One region of the Martinezella sp. CNPSo 3732 genome, then DNA from elsewhere that is predicted to be linked to it. Evidence: predicted binding sites of a transcription regulator. Region 1 holds the regulator's gene; the other holds the start of a gene.
The links. Region 1 encodes LexA, which represses DNA repair genes until DNA is damaged. Its sites were predicted from a motif close to TGTTCNNNNTGTGTTCNG; they were not measured.

Region 1 (6,006 bases):
CATGCGGATACCGTCGCGCAGGCGAGCGGAGTTGGTGACGAACAGGTCGTCGCCGACGAGCTGGGTCTTCTTACCGATCAGGTCGGTCAGCGTCTTCCAGCCTTCCCAGTCGTCTTCAGCCATGCCGTCTTCGATCGAAACGATCGGGTACTTGGCCGCGAGTTCTGCAAGGTATTCAGCCATGGCGCCGGATTCCAGCGTGCGGCCTTCGCCTTCGAGAACGTACTTGCCGTCCTTGAAGAATTCGGTCGAGGCGCAATCGAGGCCGAGAGCGATTTCGTCACCCGGCTTGTAGCCGGCCTTCTCGATGGACTTCATGATGAAGTCGAGGGCTGCCGGAGCGCTGGAAAGGCCCGGTGCGAAACCGCCTTCGTCGCCGACGTTGGTGTTGTGACCTTGCGATGCCAGTTCTTTCTTCAGAACGTGGAAGACTTCCGAACCCATGCGGACGGCTTCGCGAATCGAGTCAGCGCCGATCGGCAGGATCATGAATTCCTGGAAGTCGATCGGGTTATCGGCATGGGCGCCGCCGTTGATGATGTTCATCATCGGAACCGGCAGCAGACGGGCGTGAGCGCCACCGACATAACGGTAGAGCGGCAGGTTGGCGCTCTGGGCAGCAGCCTTGGCGACGGCGAGCGAGACACCGAGAATGGCGTTTGCACCGAGACGCGACTTGTTCGGCGTGCCGTCAAGCTCGATCATGATGTTGTCGAGCTGGATCTGGTTTTCAGCGTCCATGCCGCCGATCGCGTCGAAGATTTCCGAATTGACGGCTTCGACGGCCTTCTCGACACCCTTGCCATGGTAGCGCTTGCCGCCATCGCGAAGCTCGACTGCTTCATGTGCTCCGGTCGACGCGCCCGACGGAACCGCCGCACGGCCCAAGCTGCCATCTTCGAGGTAGACATCGACTTCGACAGTCGGATTGCCACGGCTGTCGAGAATCTCGCGGGCGATAATGTCGGTGATTGCGGTCATGATAGCTTCCTGCTCGCTGGTTTATAAATCGATTTAAATCGTCTTAATCGAAGGCGCGGAAATTACAATGGCGATCCGCGCCGCGATTTGGCACTCCTGCAGGCCCGTAACGCAAATTCATGTCAGCCTGTTGAATGCCGGCTACGTTTCAAGCCTTGGCGATGGCGTCGAAGGCCAGCAGCTTCTCCAGAAGCCGTGGCATATCCTTCAGATAGACCATGTTCGGGCCGTCGGACGGTGCATTGTCGGGATCCTCATGCGTCTCGACGAAGAGACCGGCAACGCCGACGGCCACGGCCGCACGCGCCAGCGTCTCGACGAAACGGCGGTCGCCGCCGGTCGAGCCGCCCTGCCCGCCAGGCTGCTGGACGGAATGGGTCGCATCGAAGATGACGGGCGCGCCCATCGCCGCCATGATCGGCAGCGAGCGCATATCCGAGACCAGCGTGTTGTAGCCAAAGGAGGCACCGCGCTCGCAGAGAAGAATATTCGGATTGCCGCTATCGTTCAGCTTGGCAAGCACGTTCTTCATGTCCCACGGCGCCAAGAACTGGCCTTTCTTGACGTTGACCACGCGGCCGGTCTTGGCAGCAGCAACCAAAAGATCAGTCTGGCGCGACAGGAAAGCAGGGATCTGCAGGATATCGACCGTCTTGGAAACGATGGCGCACTGCTCTTCCGTGTGGATGTCGGTCAGGACCGGGAAGCCATATTCCTTCTTCAGGTCTTCAAAGACTTCCAGCGCCTTTTCCAGGCCGATGCCACGTTTGCCCGACAATGATGTGCGGTTCGCCTTGTCGAAGGAGGACTTGTAGACGAGGCCGATGCCGAGCTTGCCGCAGAGTTCCTTCAGGACGCCGGCAACCATGAACGCATGGTCGCGGCTTTCCATCTGGCAGGGGCCGGCAATCAGCGACAGCTTTGCCGTATTGGAAAAGAGGACCTTGGACGCTCCTTCGCCGACGGTCACTTCGGAATTTGTGCTCATATTATCTCCTCAAAGGCGAACAATGCGCCCTGACCGGGCGCCAACCTCGCCAATAGACGATTGTTCTTACGCGTATAGGTGACGCCGTTAGCAGTGAAATGCGACGATGTCACGGAAAGATCGCGCGTTTTGAAAAGGATTGCCCTCGCCCTGAGCCCCTGATCATTCGTGCAAACAGGTAGATCATAGAATGCCTCCATTCCTTCCGGCGTCAAAATCTCCAGATCGGCGTTGGCGGCCTTGATCGTCAGGCCAAAGGAATGCTCCATAATGCGCGGGCCACCGACAAGCTCCTCGAAGAAGCCGCGATAGGCCCCCGGCTTCGGCGTGCAAAGCGCTACCCGCGCGATACCAGTCACGCCGTTCTCGTGACGCTCGAGCACGCCGCGGTCAGCCGGCAGCGGATTGACGCGCTGACAGCAGAAAGCGAGAAAATCCGGCGCACGCAGATCGGCGCCGAAGGCTAAACGAAAGCCGGCGGTGGTTTCCGTGCCGTCCGGCATCTTCATCGGACGGGAGAAATCCAGCATCCGCCCCGCCGAAATCGCAGCTGCCTTGAAACGCTTATCGTCCGCCACCGCATCATCCGTACCGAATACCACGGCTGAAAAGCCATCCTCCCCCACCCGGAAACGATAAGCCTGGTCGCGCGCTACGAAAACATTGCCATCCACGATGCTCTTCTCGTATTGCTCCGGAGATGCGACGCCCAGAGGTTCGAGATAGGTTTTATCGGCAAAGAAGACGCAGGCATTCTGCGTGCCAAAGGGATGGCGCGCATCCGGAGCTACCGTGAAACCGAGCTTGCCGAGGCGTTCGCGTGCCAGAGCGATGTTGACGGTCGGCAGCACGAGATGATCCAGCGGATGCGGAGACGAAATCATGGCTTCTCCTGTTTGCTTGCGGAAGCAGATTTGCGCCCATCGCCCGCGCAATTCAAGATGGAAGCATGGAACACCCGGAGCACACGACATGGATAGAAGGCAATCTCGCAAACGTGATTGCTGATTCTCTGCCATGGCCGGCTCATGCAGTCGCGCGGCACGTTCGTCCAAATGCTCGGCGCATGGGCTGAACGACAAAGTCGCGGAAGCGAGTAGAGCGGCATTTCCCTTATTTTTCTGTGGATTAACGCAGATACGGCGCCCCGATGTTCCGAGCCGATCCATTCGCAAATGGTAATTATTTAACTGACCTCACAAGGCTTTACCGAAATTTAAGCACTTGCGGAACACATATGGAACATATAGTGTCCGTTCTGGATTTGTTTCACAGCTTTTCTTGATTCTGGGGTTCCAAGACGATGTTGACGCGCAAGCAGCAGGAACTGCTTCTCTTCATTCACGAACGCATGAAGGAATCCGGTGTGCCGCCATCTTTCGACGAGATGAAGGATGCACTGGATTTGGCATCCAAATCCGGTATCCATCGTCTGATCACGGCGCTGGAGGAGCGCGGCTTTATCCGCCGGCTACCGAACCGGGCTAGGGCCCTTGAAGTCATCAAGCTCCCGGATGCCTATAATCCCAGCCTTCAGCCGCGTCGCGGCTTTTCACCGAGCGTCATCGAGGGTAGCCTCGGCAAGCCGCAGCCCGTTGCCCCGCCCGCTCCGTCGAAAGTGGCTAATGACGATCACAACGGCTCGGCGTCTGTGCCCGTGATGGGCCGCATCGCAGCCGGCGTTCCGATCTCGGCCATCCAGAACAATACGCACGACATTACCGTTCCCGCCGACATGCTCGGATCTGGCGAACATTATGCGCTTGAAGTTCGCGGGGATTCGATGATCGACGCCGGAATTTTCGACGGCGATACGGTCATTATCCGCAATTCGACGACGGCCAATCCCGGCGATATCGTCGTTGCACTCGTCGACGATGAAGAAGCGACACTGAAGCGCTTCCGCCGCAAGGGTGCCTCCATCGCGCTCGAAGCCGCAAACCCGGCCTATGAAACCCGCATCTTTGGGCCGGACCGGGTCAAAGTTCAGGGCAAGCTCGTGGGCCTTATTCGTCGCTATCACTGACCGGTGAATTGTCGACGACGGGTGACGCTGGCGCAATTGGCGCGTCGAATGTGCCAGTGCGCCAATTATAAATTCGATGCCTGGTCCATGGACGTTGCGGGTTCTCGAATGCGGCTGAGATAATGGGCTTGTCTGCGGTAAGTATCATTTCGATGGAGCCGGTTTTACGCAATGTCGCACCGGTTATGAGCATTGCTCCGGAACGGCAATGGTCCAGCCGCAGCCGGATTGGCGTCACGACAAAATTCCCCGTGTCGCAAGCCGGGGACAAGTAAGCTGCATTTTCGATGGTTACCAATATCGAGCCGTTTTCTAGCATGGCTACGCACCATGCTCCCTTCTGGCAGGCAAAGCTTCCCTGCATGGTGCGATCCAGGGCTTCCGCCATTGCGGTGCGGACCGCCTTCTGCTCTTCGTTACTTAGTCGTCTATGCCGATCCGTCTTGCTGATCTGCGGAAGCCGGTTGTCGGCCGCAAGCATGGTCGGCGGTTGATGTTCGGCCGCGACGAGCGCTTTCTGCCATTGCTCGAAGATGAAGGCCTGCGGTCTCTCGCGATTGGTGGCGAGGATATCGTCCTGGCGCAGGGCAACGAGAATGCCATCTTCCGAGATCATCAGATCCGGCTTCGGTACGCCGGAGCCGAACGCGGCCACGCCGACAGATGACAGCAGCAGCAACAGGCCCAGATGGCGAAGCCGGGTCCGCAGCATGCTCATGATCAGGAAGCCAGCGATGAAAGTGGGCATCAGCCAGCCGGGCTGGCGTCCGAAGGTAATATCGCCTCCCCACCCCGCCACCGTTTTCGCGATGACGATCACAAGCTCCAATCCCTCACCGGTGACTTTCCAGAACGGTCCATCGATTCCGAAAGGCATCAGCAGCATCGCCATCATACCGAAGGGCATGACGATGAAAGAGACGACGGGCATGGCCGCTAGGTTGGCAGCAAGTCCATATGTCGCCAACCGGTGAAAGTGCTCGATCGAGAAAATGGCCGTCGATGCACCGCCGATGAACGATGTCGACATCACGCCTCCAAAGAAGCGCGTGACGAACAGCAGCGGACTTAACAGACGGATGCGCGCCAGGATGTTTTCGCGATGCCGCCGTCGTTTCCAGAGCGAATAGCCTGATACCAGTGCCAGTGTCGCCGCATAGGACATCTGGAAACTCGGGCCGAGCACTTGCGACGGCGACAGTACAAGAATGACAATGGCTGAAAGTGCGACGTTGCGCAGGCTGAGCGACGGTCTGTCGAAAAGCACGGCTACCAGCATGATCGCCATCATGATGAAGGCACGCTCGGCGGATACGCCGAAGCCGGAGATGAGGTAGTAGGCCGTTACAGTAAGAAGCGCGCCGAGGGCTGCGAACTTCTTGGTCGGCCAAGCCTGCGCGACACCGGGAAACAAGCTGAACAGATAACGCAGACCGACATAGAAAATACCGGCCGACAGCGCCATGTTGAGGCCGGAAATTGCGATGATGTGGGTCAGGCCGGCAATTCTTAGGGCTTCGGTCGTATCCTTCGAGATTGCGCGTCTCTCATCGGTGACAAGCGCCGCTGCAAAGGCCCCGGTATCTCCGGGCAAGGTTTGCCTGATCCGGTCGCCTATGCTGTTGCGCAGGCTGGCGAGCCAGATATCGGCGGCGTCCAATAACGAGCCAGCAGCATTATCACCGGCCGGAGACAATAATTTCGGCGTTCCGTAGGCAAAGCCGTTCGCACCGATGCCGTTGAAATAAGAGCTGAAGGCAAAATCATTGAGGCCAAGCAAGGCCGGCCCGGCCGGCGGCGTCAATCGCGCCCTGCCCTGGATACGATCACCGAGATCGAACGACTCCGCCTGCTTACGCACGAAGATCGTAACCCGCTGCGGCGTGCGGCGAATAGAAGGCTTTTCCGTTGCCTCGACGCGGACGACGTAGCGCCAGCGTCCATTGTCATAGGATTCCCGTCGCTCGATCTGCCCGGTCACGGTGGTCGTCACGGCCGAATCGAGCATGAC
Region 2 (6,006 bases), on a different contig from region 1:
CTTCATGAGCACAGATGTCCTGCGATCAACAAAGCGTTTCGTCAACCTCTCATGTAACGCGTCGGACAATCGATCTTCGATTTCCCGCGTCTTTTCTTGCCAGTGTGTCGGATCGGCAAGCCAGCCGGGCCGGTTCGACACATAGGTCCAAGTCCTTATCTGCGCGATTCGCGCCGAAAGCGTGTCGATCTCGCCATCCGTCCGATCGGCGCGGTGCACCTGTTCGGCAAGGAAATCCTCTTTCACCGTGCCATAGCGCACGAGATCGGAAAAGAGGGCGGCAATGAGATCGGCGTGCTGGGCAGGCGTGATGCGCCGATAGTCGGGAAGCGCACACGCCTCCCATAATTTCTCAACCCGAGCCGGGTTGCTGGCAAGATCGACTATCTCCAGATCGCGTGACAGATATTCCAACGCCTGCTGGTCTACCGCAGGCAGCGCCCGCGTCAAGCCCTGCACGCGAGGCGCGTCTTCCAAACTTGCACGCAACGCCGCGATTGAAGCGAAATCCAGATTCTTGCTGCGCCATTGCAGCACCTTGACCATGTCGAATTCGTGTCCCTCGATCCGGCGCACGAGTTCGTCGTCAAAAGGATCAACCTGCCCCGTTACGCCGAAGGTGCCGTCCTTGAGATGACGGCCGGCGCGACCGGCGATCTGGCCGAGCTCGGCCGGATTGAGATTGCGGAACTGATAGCCGTCGAATTTGCGGTCCTGAGCGAAGGCGACATGATCCACATCGAGGTTGAGACCCATGCCGATCGCATCCGTCGCAACCAGATATTCGACATCGCCGGCCTGATAGAGCGCCACCTGCGCATTGCGGGTACGCGGGCTGAGCGCCCCGAGAACGACCGCCGCGCCGCCGCGCTGGCGGCGGATAAGCTCCGCGATCGCATAAACTTCGTCGGCCGAAAAGGCGACGATTGCTGTACGTTGCGGCAGGCGCGTGATCTTCTTCTGTCCGGCGTAGAAAAGATGTGAAAGCCTCGGCCGCTCGAGAACGGTAATACCAGGCAGAAGCTGCTCGAGGATCGGCCGCATAGTGCCGGCGCCAAGCAGCAGTGTTTCATCGCGGCCGCGCAGGTGCAGGATACGGTCGGTGAAGATATGCCCGCGCTCCAGATCGCTGGCAAGCTGCACCTCGTCGATGGCGACGAAGGAAGCGCGCGTCTCGCGCGGCATGGCCTCCACGGTGCAGACCGAATAGCGCGCATTGGGCGGCGATATCTTTTCCTCGCCGGTCACGAGCGCGACATTGTGCGCCCCGACCTTTTCGACGACGCGCGTATAGACCTCGCGCGCAAGCAGCCGCAACGGCAGGCCGATCACGCCGCTGCCGTGTGCCACCATGCGCTCGATGGCATAATGGGTTTTGCCGGTATTGGTCGGTCCGAGCACCGCGGTCACGCCGCGTCCGCTCAGGATCATGGGCTGCGAAGTCTGAGTCATAGGTCCGTGCATAGGCGAGAAACAGCCGTCTTCCGATCAGCATGTTCCTCCTGGAGGAAACGAACAGATGACGACCATATGTGACAAAGGCAAGACCCGAATGAAAAAACAGATACGGCAACAATCGATTTCATATTTGATCGCTTCAACCATAAGCTACATTTCAGCTGCACCCCATGCGAGTCCCGGCAATTCCGGAACAGCTTGAGAACGAATCGGAGACGAATCGCTGACTCCATTGCGTTCTTTATTTGTTCACGACTACATATGGATTTCAACGAAAAGATTCCCACCAAATGCTGAATCTTGTTTAGGCTGCTTTTCCATAGGAAAAGGAGTCAAGGGGAGAATCCTCAGCGAACGAAAATTCGCGTCACATCATGGTTAATGATCTGTAAATAATGGAATTTCTCAGGAATCAGCCGGGACCGTTAACATCTGGGCCAAAGCCGGAACGAATCGGCGACGAATCGCAGATTCCAAGCAATTCCGTTTTTGTTCTCCACAATATCTAGCGCTTCCGCAGCCAGGACATACCGGACTCCGGATGGTTGAGAGCCGGATTCAGGTCGAATCTGCGATTGTGATTAACCATTTAGCGAGCGCAGCTATAATGAATCGGCAAATGCACGCAAAAGATGAATCCGTTAACACATCAATCAAAGCCGGAACGAATCGGTGAGGAATCGCGGATACGAGCAGGTATCGCATTTGTTCACGGCTACATGTTGTATTTTGCCGGAGCAGTGTCACGACATGGGGATCAGCTCGAACGGCGATACTATCCCGGCGTTCGCTGCGAATTAACGAATCCGCCCACCAACGCACCGCCTGAACGATATTTGCAGCAGCATTCTTGTTTTCGGCACGCCGGCAAAGGCTCGGACCATTACCAAGGTTCAAACGCAGAACGAATCGCCGACGAATCACGGACATTTGGCTTTTCTCGTTTCGTTCACCGCAACCCATTGTATTTAATTATATTTTAACCATAAAAACGATTTGCTGCCGCGCCCGCAACCGCCGTACGATGCGGTCCCATTAACGTTTCGCAGAGCATGCCAGCTGCTGCGCACCCGCATTTTTATTTCTTAGCCGGAACAATTATCGGACATGCAAGTTTCTATGAACAGAATTGAGGAATCCGGCTCATTCACTGGAACAGTTTTGAGCTGGAACCGCTGGAAGGATAACGCCGCATCGAACAGCGATATTGGCGTGATATTCAAGCGGGGGACATGGAGGATACATATAATGCTTGGTACGGTATTGCTTGTCATACTGATTCTGCTGCTGGTCGGCGCACTTCCCAGCTGGGGTTACAGCCGGTCATGGGGGTATGGCCCATCGGGCGGTCTCGGGCTTGTTCTCGTCATCGTCCTCATTCTGTTATTGATGGGGCGCATCTGATCCGCAGACATTGTTCAAACCTCGCAACATCAGGGAGCTAACACCATGAAGAAGATTATCGTCGCGATCGCCCTCGTCGGGGCATTGGCGTCGTGCACGGCAACGGAAAAAGGTACGGCGATCGGCGCCGGTACCGGCGCGCTGATCGGTGGCGTCGCCACCCATAGCTGGGGCGGCGCCGCAGTTGGCGCGGTCGCTGGCGGCGTAGTCGGCAATCTCATCGGACGTTCGGAAGAGCGTCGCGGCTACTGCATCTATCGCGACCGCTACGGTCACCGTTATGAGGCTCGCTGCCGCTAAGGCATTGCCTGACCGGCTGTCATCGGCGGCCGGTCAGGATGCACTCCTGGAACAAATTCAGGAAGCGGCAGTTCCCTCAATGAGATCTTTTTCTCGCGCCATCAGTCACGGCGAGGTGGCAGTGTTTTGAGAAAGGAACGGCATCATGGCCGCAATCGTCGCAAGCATTGCAGCATTCGTGCTCATCGGCACGACTTTCTACGCCCTCGCAAGCGCAGCAAGAGCACGCGGCAAGGAAAAGCAGCAGGGAGCCTTTGAAGCCGTCGTCCTGGAATTCAAGCCACGGCAGCGACAGCAGGCAAATTCAAGCCGGGGATGATTGCAGATTTAGGCCGGGAACTCCCATCCACCCCCTGAAACGGCCTGAAGCGGTTCAGCCTCCCGCGAAAGCTCTGAACCGCTCCAATCTCATTGCCTTACGCAGCTTCGCGCGGGAAACCTTCTCCTGGAATCACTTATACGAAGAGCTGGCCGCCATTGGCTGTGATCGTCGATCCCGTCATGAAACCGGCATCGTCGCTGGCCAGGAAGACGGCGATGCGGGCGATTTCCTCGGGCTCGCCAAGGCGTCCCACAGGAATTTGCGGGATGATGCGCTCGTTCAGCACCTTTTCCGGCACCGCCAGCACCATCTCCGTGCCGATATAGCCCGGGCAAATCGCGTTGACCGTGATGTTCTTGGCGGCCCCTTCCTGCGCCAGTGCCTTGGTGAAGCCGAGATCACCCGCCTTGGCGGCGGAGTAGTTCGCCTGCCCCATCTGCCCCTTCTGACCGTTGATCGACGAGATGTTGATGACGCGGCCGAAGCTGCGGTCGCGCATGCCCTGCCAGACCTGATGCGTCATGTTGAACAGGCCGGTAAGATTGGTGTTGATGACCTCATGCCACTGCTGCGGCGTCATCTTGTGGAACATGGCGTCGCGGGTGATGCCGGCATTGTTGACCAGGATGTCGACATGGCCGAGATCGTGCTCGATCTTGGCGATGCCCTTGCCGCAGGCCTCGTAGTCGGTGACATCCCATTTGTGAACGGAGATACCGGTCACGTCGTGGAAAGCCCGGGCCTTCTCATCATTGCCGGCATAGGTTGCCGCCACCTTATAGCCCGCATTGTGCAGCGCCATCGAAATGGCAGCTCCGATGCCGCGCGTACCCCCGGTTACCAATGCCACTCTGCTCATGTGCCACTCCCCTTTGTTGCTGCGGAAACTGGACGCGCGAATGTCGGATCGCCCGCTCCGCTTTCACCACTTCTTCTGGAAAAATCCTTTCGAGACGCCTTAGAGCATGATGCCGAAAAGTGTCAGACGGTTTTCGGGCGACATCATGCTCTGCTTCTTTGATTTTAGAGCGCTTCGAAGCACATGGCGACGCCCATGCCGCCGCCGATGCACAGCGTGGCAAGCCCCTTGCGGGCGCCGCGGCGCTTCATTTCGAACAGCAGCGTATTGAGGACGCGGGCGCCGGAGGCGCCGATCGGGTGACCGATGGCGATCGCGCCGCCGTTGACGTTGACGATCGACGTATCCCAACCGAGATCCTTGTTGACGGCGCAAGCCTGGGCGGCAAACGCCTCATTGGCCTCGACGAGATCGAGATCATGGACGGACCAGCCGGCCTTTTCCAGCGCCTTGCGGGAGGCCGGGATCGGTCCGGTCCCCATGATCTGCGGATCGACGCCGGCCGTCGCCCAGGAGACGATGCGAGCGAGCGGCTGGATGCCGCGGCGCGAGGCTTCCGCTTCGGTCATCAGCACGGCAGCGGCGGCACCATCGTTGAGTCCGGAAGCATTGCCGGCGGTGACGGTGCCTTCCTTGTCGAAGGCCGGACGCAGCTTCGTCATGCCCTCCAGCGTCGCGCCATGGCGGATATATTCGTCGGCATCGACCGTAACGTCACCCTTGCGCGTCTGGATCGTGAAAGGAACGATCTCGTCCTTGAAGCGGCCGGCCTTCTGCGCCGCTTCCGCCTTGTTCTGCGAGGAAACGGCGAACTGATCCTGCTCCTCGCGCGACAGCTGCCACTGGCGGGCGATATTTTCGGCGGTAATGCCCATGTGGTAGCCGTAGAATGCGTCTGTCAGGCCGTCCTTGATCATGGTGTCGATCATTTTCATGTCGCCCATCTTGGTACCGGAGCGAAGGTTTGCTGCATGCGGCGCCATCGACATGGATTCCTGACCGCCGGCGACGATGATCTTCGCGTCACCCGTTGCGATCTGCTGCAGGCCGAGTGCCACGGCACGCAGGCCGGAGCCGCATAGCTGGTTCACGCCCCATGCGGTCGCCTCCTGCGGAATGCCGGCCTTCATCGCGGCCTGGCGAGCCGGGTTCTGCCCTTCGCCGGCTTGAAGCACCTGGCCGAGGATCACTTCGTCGACTTCCTTGGCATCGACACCGGCGCGCTCCAGCGCACCCTTGATCGCGGCCGCGCCGAGTTCATGCGCCGGAACGGTCGCGAATGCGCCGTTGAACGAACCGACCGCAGTGCGGGCCGCGCTGGCGACGACGATGGATGAACTGCTCATGGAAGCCTCCTCACAGAATGAACACGTATATGAGGCGAAACTGTCAAAGCTTTGCTCCTGAGTCAAACAGCAAGAATTTTCATCGTGCAGATTTCACGAAGCTGTCACCGCCTTCAAAAAATCCAATCAAAGGAAAGGCCTTGCCGCATCGCACAAACCGATTGTCACCAAGCTTCTTTTGCGTCTACACTCCGGAGTGGAGGAATATTCCATACAATCAGACGGGGCCAGGAGACTGATAAATGGCAAAGAATGAGGGCCAGATCGTAATCAAGAAATACGCCAATCGCCGCCTATACAATACCGGCACCAGCACC

Region 2: a site for LexA is predicted at 1,694-1,711, ahead of AC13RM_RS11250 (helicase-related protein). Genes of this name have one in related genera too.

What each region holds. Positions count from the first base shown of each region.
Region 1 is NZ_JBXSOO010000006.1:34,935-40,940, reverse strand. It holds gene eno (phosphopyruvate hydratase) at 1-981, opposite strand, end outside; gene kdsA (3-deoxy-8-phosphooctulonate synthase) at 1,130-1,969, opposite strand; gene AC13RM_RS13740 (VOC family protein) at 1,966-2,853, opposite strand; gene lexA (transcriptional repressor LexA) at 3,273-3,995, shown strand; gene AC13RM_RS13730 (ComEC/Rec2 family competence protein) at 3,976-6,006, opposite strand, start outside.
Region 2 is NZ_JBXSOO010000004.1:109,756-115,761, forward strand. It holds gene AC13RM_RS11250 (helicase-related protein) at 1-1,452, opposite strand, end outside; gene AC13RM_RS11255 (DUF3309 family protein) at 2,707-2,862, shown strand; gene AC13RM_RS11260 (YMGG-like glycine zipper-containing protein) at 2,908-3,162, shown strand; gene AC13RM_RS11265 (hypothetical protein) at 3,308-3,481, shown strand; gene phbB (acetoacetyl-CoA reductase) at 3,618-4,343, opposite strand; gene AC13RM_RS11275 (acetyl-CoA C-acetyltransferase) at 4,508-5,689, opposite strand; gene phaR (polyhydroxyalkanoate synthesis repressor PhaR) at 5,932-6,006, shown strand, end outside.